2 linked regions of the Desulforamulus hydrothermalis Lam5 = DSM 18033 genome follow. The protein of the gene in region 2 interacts with the protein of the main gene of each other region in a pairwise test. Links are inferred from orthologs where the notes say so. Each region holds a gene or a part of one and is shown on either strand. Other genes may lie near its edges. The genes, in order: DESHY_RS06060 and rlmB.

Region 1 (10,485 bases), on a different replicon or contig from region 2:
ATCCATGCCGATAATTTCCCCGGTTATGGCATCCAGTCGCACAGAAATGTTGCCCCGGGGTTCGGTTTCCCGCTGCCAGTTGAGGTGCCATTCCGCCCTGCCGTTATAAGTGCTAAAACCGCTTTGAAAGTTTTCAAATTGATTGTCAATGGCAAATACCTCTTTCGCCCTGGCAATGGCTTTGTCCAGGGGAAACTTGGCCAGGGACGGATCACCTTCAAGCTCGCCGGGTGGTTTCGGCATCACCTTTATTTGCGCCTCATCCGCCCAGACCGGCTGGTTAAACAGCAATCCGGTTGCTAAACAACCGACCAGCAAAGTGCCGGTAATTTTTTTATTCACAGAAGTTCACTCCCCAGTCTTATTTTACCAATATAGACGTATTAACCTGCACTTTGTTACAGCCTGTTGCACAAACACCGGGTCATATAACTGTTATTGGGAAACAAAAAATCTCCCCTGCATATGGGGGAGATTCAGTGCCGCTAGATTGCCGCCTCACCCTGTTCCCCGGTTCTGATGCGAATAACGTTACTGACCGGGTAGACAAAGATTTTGCCGTCACCAATTTCACCGCTGCGGGCAGTCTCGGCAATAGCCTTCACACAGGCATCTGCCCACCGATCATCGATAATAATCTCCACTTTTACTTTGGGCAGCAGATTGATGCTGTACTCCGCTCCCCGATACACTTCGGTGCGCCCCTTTTGGTGGCCGCAGCCCATAACCTGGCAAACCGTCATGCCATGAATGCCCAGCTTGTTTAAGGCCTCTTTAACTTCTTCCAGTTTGCCCGGCCGGATAATGGCTTCGATTTTGGTCATTGGACAACCTCCTTGTTAAACCGTTTTAATCGCAGAACTGCTGACCCCAGGGGCAGCTTTTATATCTCTGGTCAGGGATCCCCCGAAGGTATCCGCATAAGCGTAAGCATTTTCACCATGCACACTGACATCAAGACCTATTGCTTCATCATCGGCGGAAACCCGTAAATCGGTGAACAAGCCGATTAGTTTAAGAATAAGGAAGGTGGCCAGGCCGGCAAACACTACGGTGGCTCCTACCCCGATTAATTGTGTCACCAGTTGAGCGGCATGGCCGTAAAACAAGCCGTCTGCCCCCGCCTGGTTAACCGTCTTGCTGGCAAACAGGCCGGTGGCAACAGCCCCCCAGGTTCCGCCTACCCCGTGAATGCCAAAGGCATCCAGGGCATCGTCATAACCCAGCTTGCTTTTGACAACCGCCACCGCAAAGTAACACAGCGGGCCAACCACCAGGCCAATCAGAATAGCAGGCAACGGAGCCACAAAACCGGCGGCCGGGGTAATGGCCACCAAACCTGCCACAGCGCCGGAAACACATCCCAGCAGGGTTGGCTTGCCATGATGGGCCCATTCTGCCAGCACCCAGGAAACCCCGCCGGCAGCAGCAGCCAGGTGGGTCACCGCAAAGGCACTGGCCGCCAGGCCGTTGGCCGCCAGGGCACTGCCGGCATTAAAACCAAACCAACCAAACCAGAGCAGTGCCGCCCCCAGCACGGTCATGGGCAGATTGTGCGGCACCATGGGTTCGCTGCCATAGCCGCGCCGCTGACCGATGACCAGCGCCGCCACCAAACCGGCCACGCCGGAACTGATGTGTACTACCGTACCTCCGGCAAAATCCAGCGCTCCCAGCTGCATCAGCCAGCCGCCGCCCCATACCCAGTGACACAGGGGAGAGTAGACAAGGGAGGCCCACAATACAATAAAGGCAAGGAAAGCCGGAAAACGCATGCGTTCAGCCACTGACCCGGTTATAATGGCAACCGTGATAAGAGCAAACATTAATTGAAAAGCCATAAAGATAAAGTGCGGAATGGTGCCGCTGGGCTCCTGCCCAACTCCCTGCAGTCCCAGGTAATCCAGGCCCCCGATAACCCGGCCGACATCCGGACCAAAGGCTAAGGTATAGCCGTACAAAGCCCAAATAATGCTGACCACGCAAATTACGATAAAGCTGAGCATGATGGTGCTGAGTACATTTTTCTTTCTTACCATGCCGCCGTAAAACAGCGCCAGGCCAGGGGTCATAATCATTACCAGCGCAGCGCAAATAATGATAAAAGTAGTGTCACCGGTATCAACAACCGGCTTACCGGCGGCCCAGGCGGTGCCCGGTATAGACAGCCAGGCTAAGAGCGGCAGGAGAACTGTTTTTATCCTGTTTAGCATGTGTTAAACCCCCCGTTATAATTTTAGTGAGAAGCCTTACTGTGGGTACCCTGTTGCAGCAAGGCCTCCGGTAACAGTAAAGGCGCCTGTTTGGAGGGAAAATATCCCTTAAACAAGCGCCTTTGCCATCAAACCAAAACAATAAGGCTCAACAACCTAAAGCGGTTATTGAGCCTTCCTTGGCTTGTATGGGGTACATCTTTGTTCCCCTGCTGTTAATGTTATTATATTCTCCCGGCCGGCCTTTGACAACAATTTCAGTGTGGGAATTCTGTATACTTTACCTGCAGTTACAGTTCGTAACCGGTAATAATAGCCTCGGCTACCGCTTTCATGGTGGTTCTTTTTTTCATGGCGGTTTGCTGGATTACTTTAAAGGCCTGTTCTTCACTAAAACCCTTTTGCTTCATAAGTATGCCTTTGGCCCGTTCCACAATTTTGCGGGCCTGCAGGGTGGCTTGCAGTTTATGCAGCTGCTGCTGCAACTGAGTATATTTTTGATGGGTGGCCACCGCCGCCTCCACTGCCGCATATAACTGATCTTCCAAATAAGGACGCATCAAAAAGGCCGCCGCTACCTCCCGGGCCCGTTCCACCAGCCCTTTATTTCCCTGGGATACCATCAGTACCGCCGGCGCCAGATTTTCTTCCGTTAATATCTTGGCCACCTGCATACCGTCCAATACCGGCAGCCGGTCGTCCAGCAGCACTGCATCGGGTGCCGTGGCACGGGCCACTTTCAGGGCATCCATACCGCCGGCAGCTTCCCCCACCACCCGGTAGCCCAGGCGGGGCAGCATGTAGCGCAGCTGTTCCAATTCTTTTTTGTTTCCGCTGGCAATGATAATCCGCTTCTGCATAATCACTCTCCCGGCAGTCCTGTATAAACCCGCGGTACCCTGCCGCCTACCTGGCAGACAACCTCATAGTTTATAGTACCCAGCCAGGCAGCCACTTCTTCTACCGGCAATTGGTTTTCCCCGTCCTGCCCGAAAATAATTACCGGATCGTTAACCTGTACCCCCGGGATATGCCCCACATCTACCATGCACTGATCCATACAGACCCGGCCCACCACAGGTGCCCGTCGTCCCCTTATCGACACTTGGCCCCGGGAGGAAAGCAGGCGGGGGTAACCGTCCGCATATCCGAGGGGCAGGGAAGCAACTACAGTGGGTGCCGTTACCGTATAAGTGCAACCGTAGCTGATCTTGGTACCCGGCGCCACCCTTTTAACATGGGCCACCCTGGCTTTTAAGGTCATGGCCGGCTGCAAATTGACTGCCGCTTTATTTACCTGTTCAGACGGATATAAACCGTACATCATAATACCGGGACGCACCATGTCCAGGTAAGCTGCCGGGCAATCAATAACAGCGGCACTGTTGGCGCAATGCCGCAGCGGGAAAGAAATGCCCTGGCGGGCCAGATCCTTTAACAGGGTCAAAAAACGCTCCAGTTGCCAACTTGTATAGCTTTTATCAGTTTCGTCCGCCGCAGCAAAGTGGGTATAAATACCTTCCACCTTAAGCCCCGGCAGCCGGCAGACTTTTTCTATGGCCGCTGCTCCCTCGGCATCCGCCGGAAAACCCAGCCGCCCCATACCGGTATCCACCTTCAGGTGCACGGCAACCGAACAACCGGCAGCTGCCGCTGCCCTGGCTGCTTGTTCGGCCAGATCCAGCCGGTAAACGGTTAAGGTAAGATTATTGGTTAAGGCATCCGCCAACCGGTCCGGGCAAACATAACCAAAAATTAATATCGGTGCATCAAGGCCGGCCCGGCGCAGCTCCAGGGCTTCCGACAAACGAGCCACCGCCAACCGCGTGGCCCCGGCGGCCAGGGCCGCTTTGGCCACCGGCACGGCGCCGTGACCGTAGGCATTGGCCTTAACCACCGCCATAATCTCCCGGTGCGGCCCCACCAGTTTTCTGACTTCCCGGATGTTATGGCCAATGGCCTGCAGATTTATTTCTGCCCAAATTGGTTCATTCATTTTGTTCACCTGCCAGCAAGCAACAATATCCACATTGTCCCTATTGTAGCACAAACTAAAAAAAAATGCTTGGCTGTGCCAAGCATCAGAGTGTCACAAACATTACCGGTGGTTTATGATCCCCTGTGGCTCCGGTCTAAGCGCCGACAGGGGATCATAAACTTCCTCACTTTGTTTTACAGCCTTTGTTTACAGTCAAATGCCTGGCGATTGCCAGGCATTTGCGGGTTTTTATAAACTGCCGATTACTTTCTCCAGAGGAGTATACTCTAAATTCAGGGCTTCTGCTACCGCCTTAAAAGTGCATCGGCCGTCCACCACATTGACTCCTTTGGCCAACGCACAGTTCTCCCGGACAGCCTTCAACCAGCCCTTGTTGGCCAGCTGCAGGGCGTAGGGCAAGGTTACATTGGTCAGGGCAAAGGTGGAAGTGCGGGCTACGGCACCGGGCATGTTAGCCACCGAATAGTGAATTACCCCGTATTTTTCGTAGGTTGGTTCGCTGTGGGTGGTTACCCGGTCAATGGTTTCAATGGAACCGCCCTGGTCAATGGCCACATCAACGATAACCGAGCCGGGCTTCATATTTTTAACCATTTCTTCAGTTACCAGCCGGGGGGCTTTGGCCCCGGGAATTAACACTGCCCCCACCAGCAGGTCGGCTTTTTTAACAGCCTCAGCAATATTGTAGCTGTTTGACATTACGGTATGGATGCGGCCGCCGAACAGGTCGTCCAGGTAGCGCAGGCGATCCACGTTAACATCCAGAATGGTGACGCTGGCTCCCAAACCCATGGCCATTTTGGCTGCGTTGGTGCCAACAATACCACCGCCGACAATGACAACTTCGGCTGCCGGCACACCGGGAACACCGCCCAGCAGGACACCGGCGCCGCCGTAGGTTTTTTCTAAATAGCGGGCACCGATTTGGATAGCCATACGGCCTGCCACTTCTGACATAGGAGTCAGCAAGGGGAGGGATCCGTTGTCCAATTGAATGGTTTCATAAGCTATGCCGACAACTTTTTTCTGCAGCAAGGCCCGCGTCAGTGCCGGCTCGGGTGCCAGGTGCAAGTAAGTAAAAAGTACCTGGCCTTCTTTAAATAAATCATACTCGGGCGGCAGGGGTTCCTTGACTTTCATTATCATGTCGGCCCTGTCAAATACCTCTTTGGCGGTATCCACAAGCTGCGCCCCGGCTGCCAGATAGTCCTCATCTGAAATACCGCTGCCCAGACCGGCCCGCTGTTCAATAATCACCTGATGACCGTTACTCACCATGGCATGTACGCCGGCAGGGGTAATGGCCACACGGTTTTCATTATTTTTAATTTCTTTTGGTACTCCGATAATCACAGAGGTCGCCTCCTTAGAAGATGAGTTGCCTAATATTAATTGCAAGATCAATGCCAAAAAAATATACCGCTGTTTTACCCGAAAACCAAGCCGTTAAAACCGTTTGTTTATTTATATGGAAAGTATTATTTCCATATCTGCTTTTTTCTCAACAAAATTGGCAAGTAATATTTCCAAATGTGGAAATATTACTTGCCAAAAAGTTAATTATAAGTTTACCTGGTTGCAACAGAAAATTAATATGTTGGTTGTATTATTAAAGTGGTTTTTCCGGCCAACAAAACTTCATATTCTCCTTATCAACACCTGCCACCGACCGGGCAGGGTTTTTTTTAAGGCCAACCGTTTTAATAAATCCCGTATACACCGCAACGAGCAGGCAGCCCGGTAAGATCGGCCGCTCCGGCCGGCAGCGATGCCGGCAGTTTGTTGGGTGATGCCCAAATCAGGTATCACCCTGGTTATTTTAAAGAAGGCAATGTTTGTTTAGCAGGCGACAGCCCGGCCTTGCCCAGCAGCAGGCTGATCAAAACCCCTAACAGCATGACACAGGCAGCCACCAGGAAAACCACATGCAGCGAATCGGCCAGGGCGTTTCTAAGCGGCGGCAGCAGCATTTGCTGCCAGGCTGCCGGCATTTTATTGAGAGCTGCCGGGTTCAAAAGGGTATTAAACAGACCTTGCGGATCAGACTGTGCTTTGGCCAGCATCTCACGCCAAGGCCCGCCGGCCACAGCAGGCATTTGTTGAGCGGCCGGCAGAAAATCCCTGGCCAGTATTTTGACCGATTGATGATTCATCACCACACCCAGCAGGGTCATGCCCAGGGTGCCGCCAATGCTGCGGAAAAACTGGGTGGCTGAGGTGGCTACGCCGCGCTGCTGCGGGGGAAAGGCTTGCTGCACCGCAATGGTCAGGGTGGGCATGACAAAACCCATGCCGGTACCCAGGATAATTATATTGGCAATTGCCTGCAGTTCGCCGGTATGCACCGTCATCACACTTAAGCGGAAAAAACCCAAGGCCATAATTGCGGTACCCGCCACAAACATGGTGCGAAAACTTGTTTTCGACAGCAGCTGCCCTGCCAGCATACTGGTCACCATCATGGCGAACATCATGGGAATCATGGTATTGCCGGACCGGGTGGCGCTGACGCCCACTACCCCCTGCAAAAACAGCGGCATAAACATAATGGCGCCGAACATACCCAGGCCTAATAAAAATCCTACCATGTTGGTAACGGCAAAAACCCGGTTTCTGAATAAGTTTAAATTCAAAATGGGTTCGGCCGCTTTTTTTTCAATCAGCACAAAGATCAGCAGAAAAATGCCGGCCAAACTCAAAAGGCCAATAATCTGCCAGGAATTCCAGGGGTACTCCTTTCCCCCTAAACTTAAACCCAGCAGCAGGGATACAACCCCTACCACCATGGTGCCGGCTCCCCAATAGTCTATGATTACCTTGTCGGCCAAAGGTTTTTCGCCCCGCAGCCCTAAAAAAATGGCCGCCGCTGCCACTATACCCACCGGCAGGTTAATATAAAATACCCAGCGCCAGCTGGCATAGTCCACAAGCCAGCCGCCAACGGTCGGGCCGATTACGGAAGACAGGCCAAACACAGCTCCCATCACACCCTGCCACCTGCCCCGCTTTTCCGGCGGAAATATATCTCCCACAATAGTCATGGCCATAGGCATCATGATGCCGCCGCCCAACCCCTGCAAACCACGATAGATAATCAGTTCGGTCATGTTCCGGCTGGTGCCGCACAAGGCAGAACCCGCCATAAAAAGAAAAATCCCTGCAACATACAAAATGCGGCGCCCGTATAAATCAGCCAGTTTGCCGGCAATGGGCACCACTGTGGTGGAGCTCAGCATATAGGCGGTGGTAACCCAGGCTAAAATATCCAAACCGCCCAGCTCGCCAATAATTCTGGGCATGGCTGTGCCCACAACCGTTTGATCCAGGGAGGCAAAAAACATGCCCAGCAGCAACCCCGCCATTAAAAGCCGGCGTTGGGCATCTGTTTGCATAAAACATCACCTTTTCTAACATAGATTTATTAAGCAACTGCCGCCGCCCAGCGGGCCAGCGGACCAATAACAGTTTAGCCGGGGTAATCTCCTTCTGTTTCCAGGATGTGCGCTAACTTTTCATAAATGCGGATTAATTGTTCTAATTCCCCCCGTTCCAGATAGCTAAAATACCGGATCAGAACGGCTAACCGTTTTTCCTGCGCTTTGGCAAATGCTTCCTGGCCTTGGTCCGTGATGCGCACTATCACTAAACGCCTGTCTTGTTTATCTCTTTCCCTTTGGATAAAACCACTCTTTTCCATACGATCTAAAATAGCAGTTATGGCGCTGGGTTGGACACCCATCATAGCTGCTATTTCTGTTACCGTGCAGGCTTTGTTTTTAAGAAAACCTAAAACCATGAATTGGGGTTGAGTTAACCCTTCTGCCGCACAGGATAAGCGGGGCCCCAGTTTTCTCATGGTTTGGTTCAAGGCAGCTTCCAGGCGTTTAACAGCGTTATTTAAGTATTCGTTGTCAGCCATTGAGTTATCCCCCTGGTTATTTCATTCATTAAATATTTAACATGTTTAAATATAAGGTATAAAAATTAACTTGTCAAATGGGTTTTTTTGCTGATGACGCAAGTAAAATAACAAGCCACCTGCCGCTTTTCCGGTCAGGTGGCGTATTTTTATGTTAACGTTATGGCTATTTCATCTCTTTAGTGAGGACCGATTGCATGGCGGCCGGCAAAAATTCCAGTATATCGCCCGCCAGGGTGCCGGGTTGGCCTAAACGGCGGGCAGCCAGATCTCCGGCCAACCCGTGCAGGTAAACACCGGCGGCGGCAGCCTGTTCCGGGGTAAAACCCTGGGCCAGCAGTCCCCCGATGAGGCCGGCCAGGACATCCCCGCTGCCGGCGGTGGCCATGCCCGGGTTGCCGGTGGGGTTAATATAAAGCTCCCCCGCCGGGGTGCCGATGACCGTGCGGGCCCCTTTTAAAACTGTCACCACTCGCCACTTTTGCGCCGCCTCCTTGGCCAGTTGAAGACGGTTTTGCTGCACCTCGGCGGCCGCAACACCCCATAACCGCCCCATTTCACCGGGGTGCGGCGTAATGACAGCCGGCACGTTGAGCCCGTTCAGCAACCGGTCGGCACCGGCCAGGGCATTGAGGGCATCCGCATCAATAACCACCGGTACGGTCAGCTGTGGCAAAAGCTCCCTGATTAATTCAACTGTTGCCGGCTGACAGCTCAGTCCCGGACCGACAACCAATACGTCCGCCGCTGCACAGGCCTCCAGAGCAGGTTGTAAAGCAGCCAGGTCCAGGCTGCCGGCCGCGGTTTCCGGCAAACCCCTGGTCATAACTTCTTCCAGGGCAGCGGCGGCCACCAGCTGTACACTCTCCGGCAAAGCCAGGGTTACCAGGCCGGCACCGGCCCGGAGAGCAGCCCTGGCCGCCAGCCGGGCTGCACCGGTCATACCCCGGCTGCCGGCCAAAACCAATACTCGCCCACAGCTGCCCTTGTGTGCATCACCCGGCCTGGGTTTAAACCAGCCGCCTACCATCTCTCCGGTTAACAGCTGCCGGGGTATCTCCTTGCTTTCCAGCAGGGTCTTGGGCAGCGAAATGTCCGCCACATGCAACCGGCCGGCATAACCGGCACCTGGTTCCACCACCAAGCCGATCTTGGGAATACCAAAGGTGACCGTATGAGTCGCCCGGATACAAGGGCCGTTGGCACGCCCGGTATCCGCCTCCAGCCCGGAAGGAATATCTACCGCCACCACCGGCAAGGAGCTATTGTTAATTAATTCAATAACCCGGCCGGTCTTTTCATTGACACTGCCCCGGAAGCCGGTGCCGTACAGGGCATCAACCACAAGGTCAGTATTTAAGAGGGCCAGTTTGAGAATATTAATGCCGTTAACCTGGTTGACCTGGTAAATGGGTTGTCCCATTTTTTGCCAGATAGTAAGGTTAACCCGGGCATCACCCTGCAACTCTTCCGGATCAGCCAGCAGCAGTACTTTAACCTGACCGCCCCGGTTATGGAGATGCCTGGCTGCCACCAGGCCGTCACCCCCGTTATTGCCTTTGCCCACCAGAATGCTAAAAACTTTTCCTTTTATATCCGAAAGTATTTGCTGAATTACCTCGACCACTCGCAAACCGGCATTTTCCATCAGGACAATACCCGGTATGCCGTACTGTTGCATGGCCTGCCGGTCAATTTTGTTCATTTCTTCCGCAGTTGCAATACGCATGGTTGCTACCCTTCCTTCCCTACAGCTATGGCAAAGGCCACTGCCCTGCCACGGTCATGGGAAATACTTACCAGCACTTTGTCAATCCCCATTTTTTCGGCCAGTTGCCGGGCCGGCCCCATCAGTTTTACTTCGGGCTTACCCAGGTAATTGGGCAGAATTTCAATATTTGTCCACCTTAATTCCCGCAGACCGGTGCCCAGGGCCTTTAACACCGCTTCCTTGGCCGCAAAACGACCGGCCAAACAATGCACCCTGCCCTTGCAGTGTTCCTGCTCGGCCGGGGTAAACACCCGGTCGAGAAACTGTTGGCCGGAACGGCTGACGGCCAGTTCTATTCTTTCGATTTCAATAATGTCTGTGCCAATCCCCTTCATTTTGCCACCTCCGGGGAATTTTATTATATCTTAGTTTACACGAAAAATCTGCCCTTGACAGGCAGATTTCCAAGGAAAGGCAAAAATTAAAATCCAAGTATCTTGCGCAGCCGCTTGGCCTGGGCCCTGCTGACCGGTACCTCGCTGCGCTCTTTATCTTCCAGCACTAAATTATAAGTTCCGTTGAAAAAAGGGACAATTTCTTTTACTTTATCAAGATTTACAATGTAGCAGCGGTGGGTACGAAA
Region 2 (10,473 bases):
AGAAAGCCGGTACTGCGTTTCAGGGTTCCCGAGAACCGTATTATTATCATTCAAGACCGTGTGCGGGGGCAGGTTGAGTTTGAAAGCAACGGCATTGGTGATTTCATTATCATGAAATCAGACAATATTCCCACCTATAACTTTGCTGTGGTAGTTGACGACCATGATATGAACATCACCCATGTAATCCGGGCGGAGGAACATCTTTCCAACACCCCCAGACAAATTTTATTATATGAGGCCCTTGGCTGGCCCCAGCCGGAGTTTGCCCATATTTCTTTAATTCTTGGCAAAGATCGTGCTAAAATGAGCAAACGCCATGGAGCTACCGCCATTGAACAATACCAGAAGTTAGGCTATTTGCCGGAAGCGCTGGTGAACTTTTTGGCGTTGCTGGGCTGGTCACCGGGCGGCGAACAGGAAATTCTCAGCCTGCCTGAAATTGTTGAGCAATTTTCTTTGGACCGGGTAGCCAAAAATCCGGCGGTCTTCGATATAGACAAACTAAACTGGCTTAACGGCCATTATATTCGCCAGAGTCCCTTGGACAGGCTTACCCGGCTGGCTGTTCCTTACCTGATGGAAGCAGGTTACCTGGACGAAGCGCCGGACGCTGAAAAATTAGCCTGGTTGGAACAAGTGGTAGCCATAGCCAGGAACTATATTTCATACATGCAGGAAATCACCCAACATGTGGATATTTTCTTCCGGGATGAGGTAATTGTAAGCGAGGCGGAGGCTCGGGATGTTTTAACCTGGGAACAAATGCCGGCGGTGATGGAGGCTGCCTGTCGGTTGTTTGCGGATGCCCCTGAGTTAACCGAAGAATCTGTAAAGGGCATTATTAAAGCCATTGGCAAGCAAACCGGCTTGAAAGGCAAATTTATTTTCCAACCCCTGCGGGTGGCCATTACCGGCAGGACCCATGGACCCGAGCTACACCAGATTATTCCGGTCATTGGCAAAGAACGAACCGTTGCCAGGTTGCGGGCGGTTCTGCGGCAATCAAGCCCGCCGGCCGGGCAGTAAATTAAAAACTTATGGCTGCCGGCAAGCGAAACCAGGCAGCGGATAAAGGGGGTGCGGCCCGTGTTAAGCAGGATCAGAAAAGAAATCAATGCCGTTTTTGAACGGGACCCGGCGGCAAAAAGTACCCTGGAGGTATTACTGTGTTACCCTGGGCTGCATGCCATCCTGTTTCACCGGCTGGCCCACGCATTATATAAGAAAAAATTCTATGTAACCGCCCGGTTTATTTCACAAGTTTCCAGGTTTCTGACCGGCATTGAGATTCACCCGGGAGCCAAAATCGGGGAAGGTCTTTTTATCGACCACGGAGCAGGCGTGGTAATCGGGGAAACCGCCGAGATCGGCAACAACGTAACTATTTACCAGGGGGTCACCCTGGGGGGCACCGGGAAAGAAAAAGGCAAGCGGCACCCCACCATTGGCAATAACGTGGTAATTAGTTCGGGCGCAAAAGTGCTTGGTTCTTTTACCGTTGGTGACAACGTGAAGATCGGCGCCGGTTCGGTGGTTTTAAAAGAAGTGCCGCCTAACTGCACTGTGGTGGGTGTACCGGGGCGCATTGTAATTCGGGATGGCCAAAAAGTAGGTTCTGCCTATGTGCCGGATTTGCGCCACGACCAGTTACCTGACCCGGTAGCGGATATGCTGGGCCAGATGCAATCAGCCATTGACCGGCTGGAGCAAAAAGTTAAAACATTGGAACAGGAATGCAGCAGGTTAAGAGATCAAGCGGAGGGGGCTAACCGGTAATGCAAATTTATAATACCCTGACGAAAACCAAACAAGAGTTTATTCCCAGAGAAAAAGGGAAAGTCAGCATGTATGTTTGCGGGCCCACTACATACAACTTTATTCACCTTGGCAATGCCCGGCCGCTGGTGTTTTTTGACACAGTTAGGAGATACTTTATTTATAAAGGTTATCAAGTGAACTATGTACAAAACTTTACCGACGTGGATGATAAGATTATTAAGCGAGCCTGGGAAGAACAGACCGACCCGCTGGAATTGGCCCAAAGATATATCAGGGAATTTTTTAAGGATGCCGATGCACTGAATGTTATGCGGGCGGACAAACATCCCAAAGTATCTGAACACATTGCGGAAATCATTGACCTGATCAAACAACTGGAACAGCAGGGGCATGCCTATGTGGCAGACGGGGATGTTTACTTTGCGGTGCGGAGTTTTCCCGGCTACGGGAAACTATCGGGCCGCAGCCTGGAGGATATGCAGGCAGGAGCCAGGGTGGAAATTGATCCCAGAAAGAAAGACCCCATGGACTTTGCGCTCTGGAAAGCGGCCAAACCCGGGGAACCCAGTTGGCCAAGCCCTTGGGGAGCCGGCCGCCCGGGGTGGCATATTGAGTGCTCGGCTATGGCGGCCAAATATTTAGGCAACGGTTTTGATATTCACGGCGGTGGGTTTGATTTGATTTTTCCTCACCACGAAAATGAAATTGCTCAATCTGAAGCGGCTTGCGGCCAACCTTTTGCCCGTTACTGGATGCATAACGGTTTTATTACAGTCAATCAAGAAAAAATGTCCAAATCTCTGGGGAACTTCTTTTTAGTCAGGGAAATTTTGGCCAAGTTTCCACCCGAAGTGGTGCGCTGGTATTTGCTTTCCACCCATTATCGCAGCCCCCTGGACTTTGATGATGAAAAGCTGGCCATGGCGGGAAAAGGTCTGGAACGCCTAAAAACTGCCCTGCGCTTGCTTTATGAGGCTCTGGAGCTGCCGCAGCAGCAGGCCGCCATGGCCGATGAAGGCGGAGACCTGGCAGACAAACTGGCAACCCTCCGGTTGGATTTTGAAAAAGCCATGGATGACGATTTTAACACTGCCCTGGCTATTTCCGTATTTTTTGAGCTGGCCAAAGAAATTAATATTTTTGTGGGCCGGCTGGACGGCAAGCTGACTGACCGGCAGAAAGATTTGCTGGTAAAAGCACACGATTTATTTAAAGATTTTAACGGTGTATTGGGTGTCTTTAAGGAAGATCAGCAGAGCGGCAGGTTATTGATTGACGCTGTTAATACTGACAACAAATTGGTGGACGGTCTGATCAATCTGATTGTTAAAGTTCGCCAGGCGGCCCGCAGCCAAAAAGATTGGGCCACTGCGGATACCATACGGGACGGTTTGAAGGAACTGGGGGTAATTCTGGAAGACACCCCCCAAGGTGTACGATGGAAGATACAAGGATGACCTTGACACAAAGGGATACTTATATCATGGATCAATCAGCCTCAAAACAAAATCCTGAACAACTGCCCAGCCTGGTACTGGCATATCTGGGGGATGCCGTTTATGAATTGGCAGTCCGCCGGTTTCTCATAGCTCAAGGTGCTACCAAAGTGAACCGGCTGCACCGGGAAGCCGTTAAGTATGTGCGGGCCGGTGCCCAGGCGAGAGCGTTGTTTGCCCTGGAAGATAAACTTTCCGAACAAGAACTGGCGGTTGTCCGTCGGGGACGCAACGCCAAGTCAGGTCTGCCGCCTAAGGGAGCTGATGTGGCGGAGTACCGCCATGCCACCGCTCTGGAAGCGCTGATAGGTTATCTGTATTTACAGGGCAATGAGGGCAGGATTGACGAAATTATCGGCTTGGCCATAGATGCCCTCAAGCGTGGCTGAACCCGGCCGGGAGGGCCTGTTTGAGCGGCGCCAACGGCTACCGCAGCTAAAGGGGAACATAAACCACCGGTAAGGGGTGTCGCCCCTCTGATAAAATTTATTTTTAGGAGTTACGTAAAGTGGGGAAAGCTAATTTAAAGGTCCGCCTGCTGGAACACACGCCAAACCCGGAAAAGCTGGTGGCCATGGCGGCCAGGTTGTGCTACTCGCCGGCACAAATAGATGACCTGGCGGCCAATGTGGCCCAATCTGACCAGCAGGCTTTTGTAAAAAAATTACTGGACATGGGACACTACAGCGCTATTGAACATGTTTCTTTTACATTTGGCATCGAAGGGGTTTCCCGGAGCCTGCTGGCCCAGTTAACCAGACACCGCATTGCCAGTTTCAGTGTACAGTCCCAGCGGTATGTAGGGGAAACCCGGGAGCATAATGCCCGGGGCACCTTTGAATACATCATCCCCGAGACCATTGAAAAGCTTGGGCCGCAGGCGGTGGCAGAATTTGCGGCACAGATGGCGCAAATTCAAACCTGGTATGACGGGTGGGTAGCTAAATTGGGAGGCGGCAGATCGGCTTATGAAGATGCCCGGTTTGTGCTGCCCAACGCAGCCGAAACGAAAATTGTGGTAACTATGAATGCCAGGGAATTAAGACACTTTTTTAACCTTCGCTGTTGCCGGCGGGCCCAATGGGAAATTCGCCGGCTGGCGGAACAAATGCTGCACCTGGCCAAAGAAGTGGCACCCGTGCTTTTTGCCGATGCCGGGCCGCCTTGCCTGGCCGGCCCCTGTCCGGAAGGCCAACTGAGTTGCGGGCAGCGGGAAGCCGTGCGTCGCAGGTACGGGGTAACATAAAAGCGGAGTGTGGATAAAATGATAACTCCCGTAATTATTCTTGTGCTTTGGGGCATAGCCCTTTTGCTGGGCGTCCTTGGCGTGGTGACCCGGCGCAGAAATCTGCTGCTGGCCGGCATGGCGGCGGCTTTGGCCGGTTTGGGGCTGACCTTATGGCTGAAAAATACCTTGCAGTAAACGCAGCTTAACCACCGAAAAGTATGGAGGTATGGTTGACGTGAGTGAAATGATTGCCGGCAGAAATCCGGTCCGCGAAGCTCTCCGGGCGGGACGTCCCATTAATAAGATACTGGCCGCCAGGGGAACGGCGGCAGGCCCGTTAGCCGAAATTCTGCACCTGGCCAGGGAGAAAAATATTCCGGTACAAATGGTTGAACGAGCCCACCTGGATAAACTTAACCAGGGCATGCCTCATCAGGGGGTTATTGCTTATGCTGCTGCCAGGGGCTATGTGGAAGTGGAAGATATACTGGCAGCGGCTCATGCCAGGGGGCAAGATCCGTTTATTGTGCTGCTGGATGAAATAAACGACCCCCATAACCTGGGGGCCATACTGCGTACGGTGGATGCAGCCGGCGCCCACGGGGTCATTATACCCCAACGAAGGTCGGTGGCCTTAACCTCAGCTGTGGCCAGGGCTTCGGCGGGGGCGGTGGAATATGTTCCGGTGGCCAGGGTTACCAACTTGGATCAAACTATTCGGCAGTTGAAAGAAAAAGGGCTTTGGGTAGTGGGGGCGGATATGGCGGGCCCTCGGGTATACTGGCAGGCCAAACTGACGGGGCCGCTGCTTTTGGTCATCGGCGGGGAAGGAAAGGGAATCGGCAGGCTGATTAAAGAGCGATGTGATATGCTGGTCCGGTTACCCATGGCGGGCCAGGTTGGATCACTCAACGCCTCGGTGGCAGCTGCGCTTTTGATTTATGAAGTGGTACGCCAGAGAGGGTTGGGCTAATCAATGCAGGAATTTTATGTGGTGGACGGGTATAACATCATCCATGCCTGGCCGGAGTTTGCCGGCATGATTGACAGCGGGTTAGACCATTGCAGGGACAAGCTCGTTCATATACTGGCCAACTTTGCCGGTTTTGAGGGCAGCCGGGTTAAAGTGGTTTTTGATGCCCACCTCGTAAAAAGAGGCATTGAGCACCGGGAAACCGTGCACGGCATTGAGGTATACTATACCCAGGAGGGCGAAACTGCTGACTCGTTAATTGAAAAAATTGTCGGGGACCTGGGCAAACAGGGCACGGTTTATGTAGTAACTTCTGATTGGGATGAACAAAAAATTATTTTTGGGCGGGGTGCTTACCGCTTGACACCCAAAGAATTCAGGGTTCAGGTTATAAAGGCTAACCGGCGAAGAGAGGAAGAGTTTAATCGGCCCAACCCCACCGAGGGCTATCTGGAGGACAAGCTGCCCGCGGAAATCAGGCAAGTATTAGAAAAATGGCGACGCAGCAAGAATTAAGTACACCTGGCCGGGGGCTATTTTGCCTTGACGAGCCTTTTTAACATAAGCTATAATTAGTCATGTAACTTAACCAGTTAGCGCATGGGGCTGCATGTGCGGCTGGGTAGGCCAGACCCCGGGTTAGAATTACGGATGACAGGCGGCAAGGAAGCCTGGCCCTGCCGGGAATGCCGGTTACCAGGGTTCTTTTCAGACATGAGGTGATATGTTCTGCAGCAGTTTTAGAGTGCCTGCCAATATAGTCATGCTTTTCTGAACTGTTTGAAATTTCTTAGAGACAAGAAAGCGGGGGCGATAATTTTGAATTCAAATGCACAAAGAGAAGTTTCCGGCGGATATCAAATTATGGTGGATGAGGATGTCGTTGAATTTGCGCGCGAGGGCGACGACGCAGCGCTGGAGTACTTGATTAATAAATATAAAAACTTTGTGCGTGCAAAAGCCCGCTCATATTTCCTGATTGGAGCCGACAGAGAAGATATTATTCAGGAGGGCATGATTGGCCTTTATAAAGCCATTCGCGATTTTCGCATGGACAAGCTGTCTTCTTTTCGCGCCTTTGCCGAACTGTGCATTACCAGGCAGATTATCACTGCCATTAAAACAGCAACCAGGCAAAAACACATCCCTCTTAATTCGTACGTTTCGTTAAATAAACCAATTTACGATGAGGATTCAGACCGCACCCTGTTAGATGTAATTTCCGGGTCAAAAATAACAGATCCGGAGGAACTCATTATCAGCCGCGAAGAGTTTGATGATATTGAGGAAAAGATGGGCGAAATCCTGAGTTCACTGGAATGGAAGGTGCTCATGTCTTACCTGGAAGGAAAGTCTTACCAGGAAATTGCAGAAGACCTTAACAGGCATGTTAAATCTATTGACAACGCCTTGCAGAGAGTAAAACGCAAACTGGAAAGATACCTGGAAAAGCGTGAAGCCTAGTCAACCGGTTAACTGATGTTCTATAAGAAATAAATACTACACGATGATGCTTTTTACCTTTATTTAAGGTTAAAAAATTTTTTCGTTAAAAACAGTTAATCTTGCCAAACAATACATGACAGCAGGTGTTGACACCGAGTGCTTCATCTGCTATTATAATCAATGTTCGGTGCCGGCGTAGCTCAATTGGCAGAGCAGCTGACTTGTAATCAGCAGGTTGCGGGTTCGAGTCCCATCGCCGGCTCCACCCACGGAGGGATTCCCGAGTGGCCAAAGGGAGCAGACTGTAAATCTGCCGGCGAACGCCTTCGAAGGTTCGAATCCTTCTCCCTCCACCAGATTTGTTACACAGGCAAAAAACTCTTGATTTATGGCGAGTGCCTGTGTTATAATAAACATTGCTGACGCGGGATAGAGCAGTTGGTAGCTCGTCGGGCTCATAACCCGAAGGTCGAGGGTTCAAGTCCCTCTCCCGCAACCAAATGCTGCTATAGCTCAGTAGGTAGAGCGTATCCTTGGTAAGGATAAGGTCACCGGTTCAATCCCGGTTAGCAGCTCCAGTACTTACGGCGGTGTAGCTCAGTTGGTCAGAGCACACGGTTCATACCCGTGGTGTCACTGGTTCGAATCCAGTCACCGCTACCAGTCCGAAAGAACCTGCCCGGTTGGAGCAGGTTCTTTTGCGTTTTGTTGATATAGAAAAGAAGTGTCAGAAAAAAGAAGGATTTTTGTCTTTCTTATCGAATCTAGCTATGGATTTTCAGTTAATAGGTATAAACCATGCTTAAATCTGGAAATAACTTTAGAGATGAAAAATCTCTGGCTAAATTCCGAAAAACGGAGGAGGAGAAGTTAACCCATGGCTAAGGCTAAATTTGAACGTACCAAACCCCACGTAAACATTGGTACCATCGGTCACGTTGACCACGGCAAAACTACCCTTACCGCTGCCATTACCGTAGTTCTGTCTACCACCGGCGGCGCCCAAGTTAAGCGTTACGACGAAATTGACAACGCTCCCGAAGAGCGTGAACGCGGTATTACCATTAACACCGCCCACGTAGAATACGAAACCGCTAACCGTCACTATGCTCACGTTGACTGCCCGGGTCACGCTGACTATGTTAAAAACATGATTACCGGTGCGGCCCAGATGGACGGCGCCATCCTGGTTGTATCCGCCGCTGACGGTCCGATGCCGCAAACCCGTGAGCACATCCTGCTGTCCCGTCAGGTAGGCGTACCCTACATTGTGGTATTCCTGAACAAAGCTGACATGGTAGACGATCCCGAACTGCTTGAGCTGGTGGACATGGAAGTGCGCGAACTGCTGAACTCCTATGAATTCCCCGGCGACGACACTCCCATTATTGCCGGTTCCGGCCTGAAAGCCCTGGAGTGCGGCTGCGGCAAGCGTGAGTGCGAATGGTGCGGCAAGATCTGGGAGCTGATGGATGCAGTAGACTCCTACATTCCCACCCCTGAGCGGGATGTTGATAAGCCCTTCCTGATGCCGGTAGAAGACGTGTTCTCCATTACCGGCCGTGGTACTGTGGCTACCGGTCGTGTTGAGCGCGGCCAAGTAAAAGTACAGGATGAAGTGGAAATCGTCGGTCTTAACGACAAGCCCCGCAAGACCGTAGTAACCGGCGTAGAAATGTTCCGCAAGCTGTTAGACTTTGCGCAAGCCGGTGACAACATCGGTTGCCTGCTGCGCGGTGTTGACCGTAAAGAAATCGAGCGTGGCCAAGTGCTGGCAAAACCCGGCAGCATTAAGCCCCACACCAAGTACGAAGCAGAGGTATACGTCCTGACCAAAGAAGAGGGCGGCCGTCACACCCCCTTCTTTAACGGCTACCGTCCTCAGTTCTACTTCCGTACCACCGACGTAACCGGTGTGGTACAACTGCCGGAAGGCGTAGAAATGGTCATGCCCGGCGACAACATCAAGATGAAGGTGGACCTGATCACCCCCATCGCTATTGAGGAAGGCCTGCGCTTTGCTATCCGTGAAGGCGGCCGTACTGTAGGCGCCGGCGTAGTAACCGCCATCCGCGAGTAACTGATTAACAATTTTCCTAAAAGGAGTGACCCCGGTCACTCCTTTTTTGCATAAACCGCAAACTGGTATATAAAACCAATTAAAGAGACATAATACCAATATGGTACGTTGCCACAGGATAAGTATTGACATCCAACAATACATATGATAAATTTGTTAAGGTATATTACTAGACATCTCTGCCCAAGTCTTTTTTCGTTTTAGGGAGGTGGCAACAGTGCGAGTAGGCGTAACTCTGGCTTGCACCGAATGCAAACGGCGCAACTACACCACTACTAAAAATAAAAAGAACGATCCCAACCGGATCGAACTGAAAAAATATTGCAAGTGGTGTCATACCCACACAGTTCACAAAGAAACCAGATAGTTAAGCCGCCAACCCCAAGCGTTACCATAATCGGCCGCATTCCGTAAGGGGTTTTATTCGAGGCACTACTGGTGTAAACAAAAAAGTTAAGGATGTGGCGTTTTTCAATGGCTGTGCAAAAAAAGACACTCAAAAAGGCAAGCGCTGCCAAGGAAACAGCGGCAACCAATGAAACCGGTGGGGCCGAGAATAAAAAGGATGCGGCCCCTAAGGATGCTGCTAAGGCTGCAGCTAAAAAAGAACCCGCCAAGGCGCCCAAAGCGTCTTTTAGTGAGCGTATCGGCAGCGTAAGCAAGTACCTGCGTGGCGTTCAGAACGAGCTGAAAAAAGTTCACTGGCCCAGCCGCAAAGAGCTGGTTACTTACACTGCGGTGGTGCTGACTTCGGTTGCCGTGCTGGCTGTTGTCATCTGGGTGGTAGATTCGCTTCTCAGCTTGGGCGTAAAAGGCATCATTTCCTAATTGTAAACAAGGGGGTGGGGAACCCGTCTGGCAGGGTTCCTTTTGCTGATGAGTACACAATGGTATGTTGTGCACACTTATTCCGGTTATGAGAATAAGGTCAAAGCCAACCTGGAGAAGCGAATTGAATCCATGAATATGGAAGATAAAATCTTTCGTATTCTGGTGCCCATGGAAGATGAAGTGGAAATTAAAAACGGCAAGAAAAAGGTTTCAAAGAAAAAAGTATTTCCCGGATACGTTCTGGTAGAAATGATTATGACTGATGATTCCTGGTACGTGGTGCGCAATACGCCGGGAGTAACCGGTTTTGTCGGCACAGGTTCTAAGCCTATCCCGTTAAGCCAGGAAGAAGCCAAGGCCATTATTAAGCAGATGGGCTTGGAAGAACCGAAAACCAGGATTGACGTCAGTGTTGGCGAAAATGTCAAGGTAATTGACGGGCCCTTTGAAAACTTTGCAGGTGTGATTGAAGAAATTTACCCTGAAAAGGGTAAAGTTAAAGTTATGGTATCAATGTTTGGACGTGAAACTCCCATCGAGCTTGATTTTTCTCAAATTGAAAAAATGCTTTAAGCTTGTAGGTTGTAAGGAGGTGGACTGGATATGGCCAAAAAGGTAGCTGCCATAATCAAACTGC

What was found.
Region 1: the proteins of rlmB (region 2) and DESHY_RS06060 interact in binary tests that used the Escherichia coli proteins (3 or more experiments, as listed by UniProt). The link is inferred for Desulforamulus hydrothermalis Lam5 = DSM 18033 from one-to-one orthologs.

The regions. Positions count from the first base shown.
Region 1 is NZ_CAOS01000008.1:172,104-182,588, forward strand. The notes cover bases 7,580-10,485. They hold DESHY_RS06060 (bifunctional ADP-dependent NAD(P)H-hydrate dehydratase/NAD(P)H-hydrate epimerase), read right to left. Parts: upstream 9,861-10,485; coding sequence 8,298-9,860; downstream 7,580-8,297. Other genes in these bases: DESHY_RS06050 (MDR family MFS transporter), read right to left, coding at 7,580-7,604; DESHY_RS06055 (MarR family winged helix-turn-helix transcriptional regulator), read right to left, coding at 7,679-8,131; acpS (holo-ACP synthase), read right to left, coding at 9,866-10,237; DESHY_RS06070 (LytR/AlgR family response regulator transcription factor), read right to left, coding at 10,324-10,485. In the rest of the region: DESHY_RS06015 (S-layer homology domain-containing protein), read right to left, coding at 1-342; DESHY_RS06020 (P-II family nitrogen regulator), read right to left, coding at 486-824; DESHY_RS06025 (ammonium transporter), read right to left, coding at 840-2,213; DESHY_RS06030 (ANTAR domain-containing response regulator), read right to left, coding at 2,504-3,073; alr (alanine racemase), read right to left, coding at 3,076-4,209; ald (alanine dehydrogenase), read right to left, coding at 4,441-5,565; more of DESHY_RS06050, read right to left, coding at 6,027-7,579. UniProt on the Escherichia coli protein: Bifunctional enzyme that catalyzes the epimerization of the S- and R-forms of NAD(P)HX and the dehydration of the S-form of NAD(P)HX at the expense of ADP, which is converted to AMP.
Region 2 is NZ_CAOS01000007.1:17,606-28,078, forward strand. What follows is about bases 3,712-6,605. They hold rlmB (23S rRNA (guanosine(2251)-2'-O)-methyltransferase RlmB), read left to right. Parts: upstream 3,712-4,732; coding sequence 4,733-5,479; downstream 5,480-6,605. Other genes in these bases: thyX (FAD-dependent thymidylate synthase), read left to right, coding at 3,787-4,524; DESHY_RS04685 (hypothetical protein), read left to right, coding at 4,543-4,701; DESHY_RS04695 (NYN domain-containing protein), read left to right, coding at 5,483-5,995; sigH (RNA polymerase sporulation sigma factor SigH), read left to right, coding at 6,299-6,605. Outside these bases: gltX (glutamate--tRNA ligase), read left to right, coding at 1-1,029; cysE (serine O-acetyltransferase), read left to right, coding at 1,090-1,779; cysS (cysteine--tRNA ligase), read left to right, coding at 1,779-3,239; DESHY_RS04675 (Mini-ribonuclease 3), read left to right, coding at 3,236-3,667; more of sigH, read left to right, coding at 6,606-6,943; tuf (elongation factor Tu), read left to right, coding at 7,803-9,005; rpmG (50S ribosomal protein L33), read left to right, coding at 9,223-9,372; preprotein translocase subunit SecE, read left to right, coding at 9,480-9,833; transcription termination/antitermination protein NusG, read left to right, coding at 9,882-10,409; rplK (50S ribosomal protein L11), read left to right, coding at 10,440-10,473. UniProt on the Escherichia coli protein: Specifically methylates the ribose of guanosine 2251 in 23S rRNA.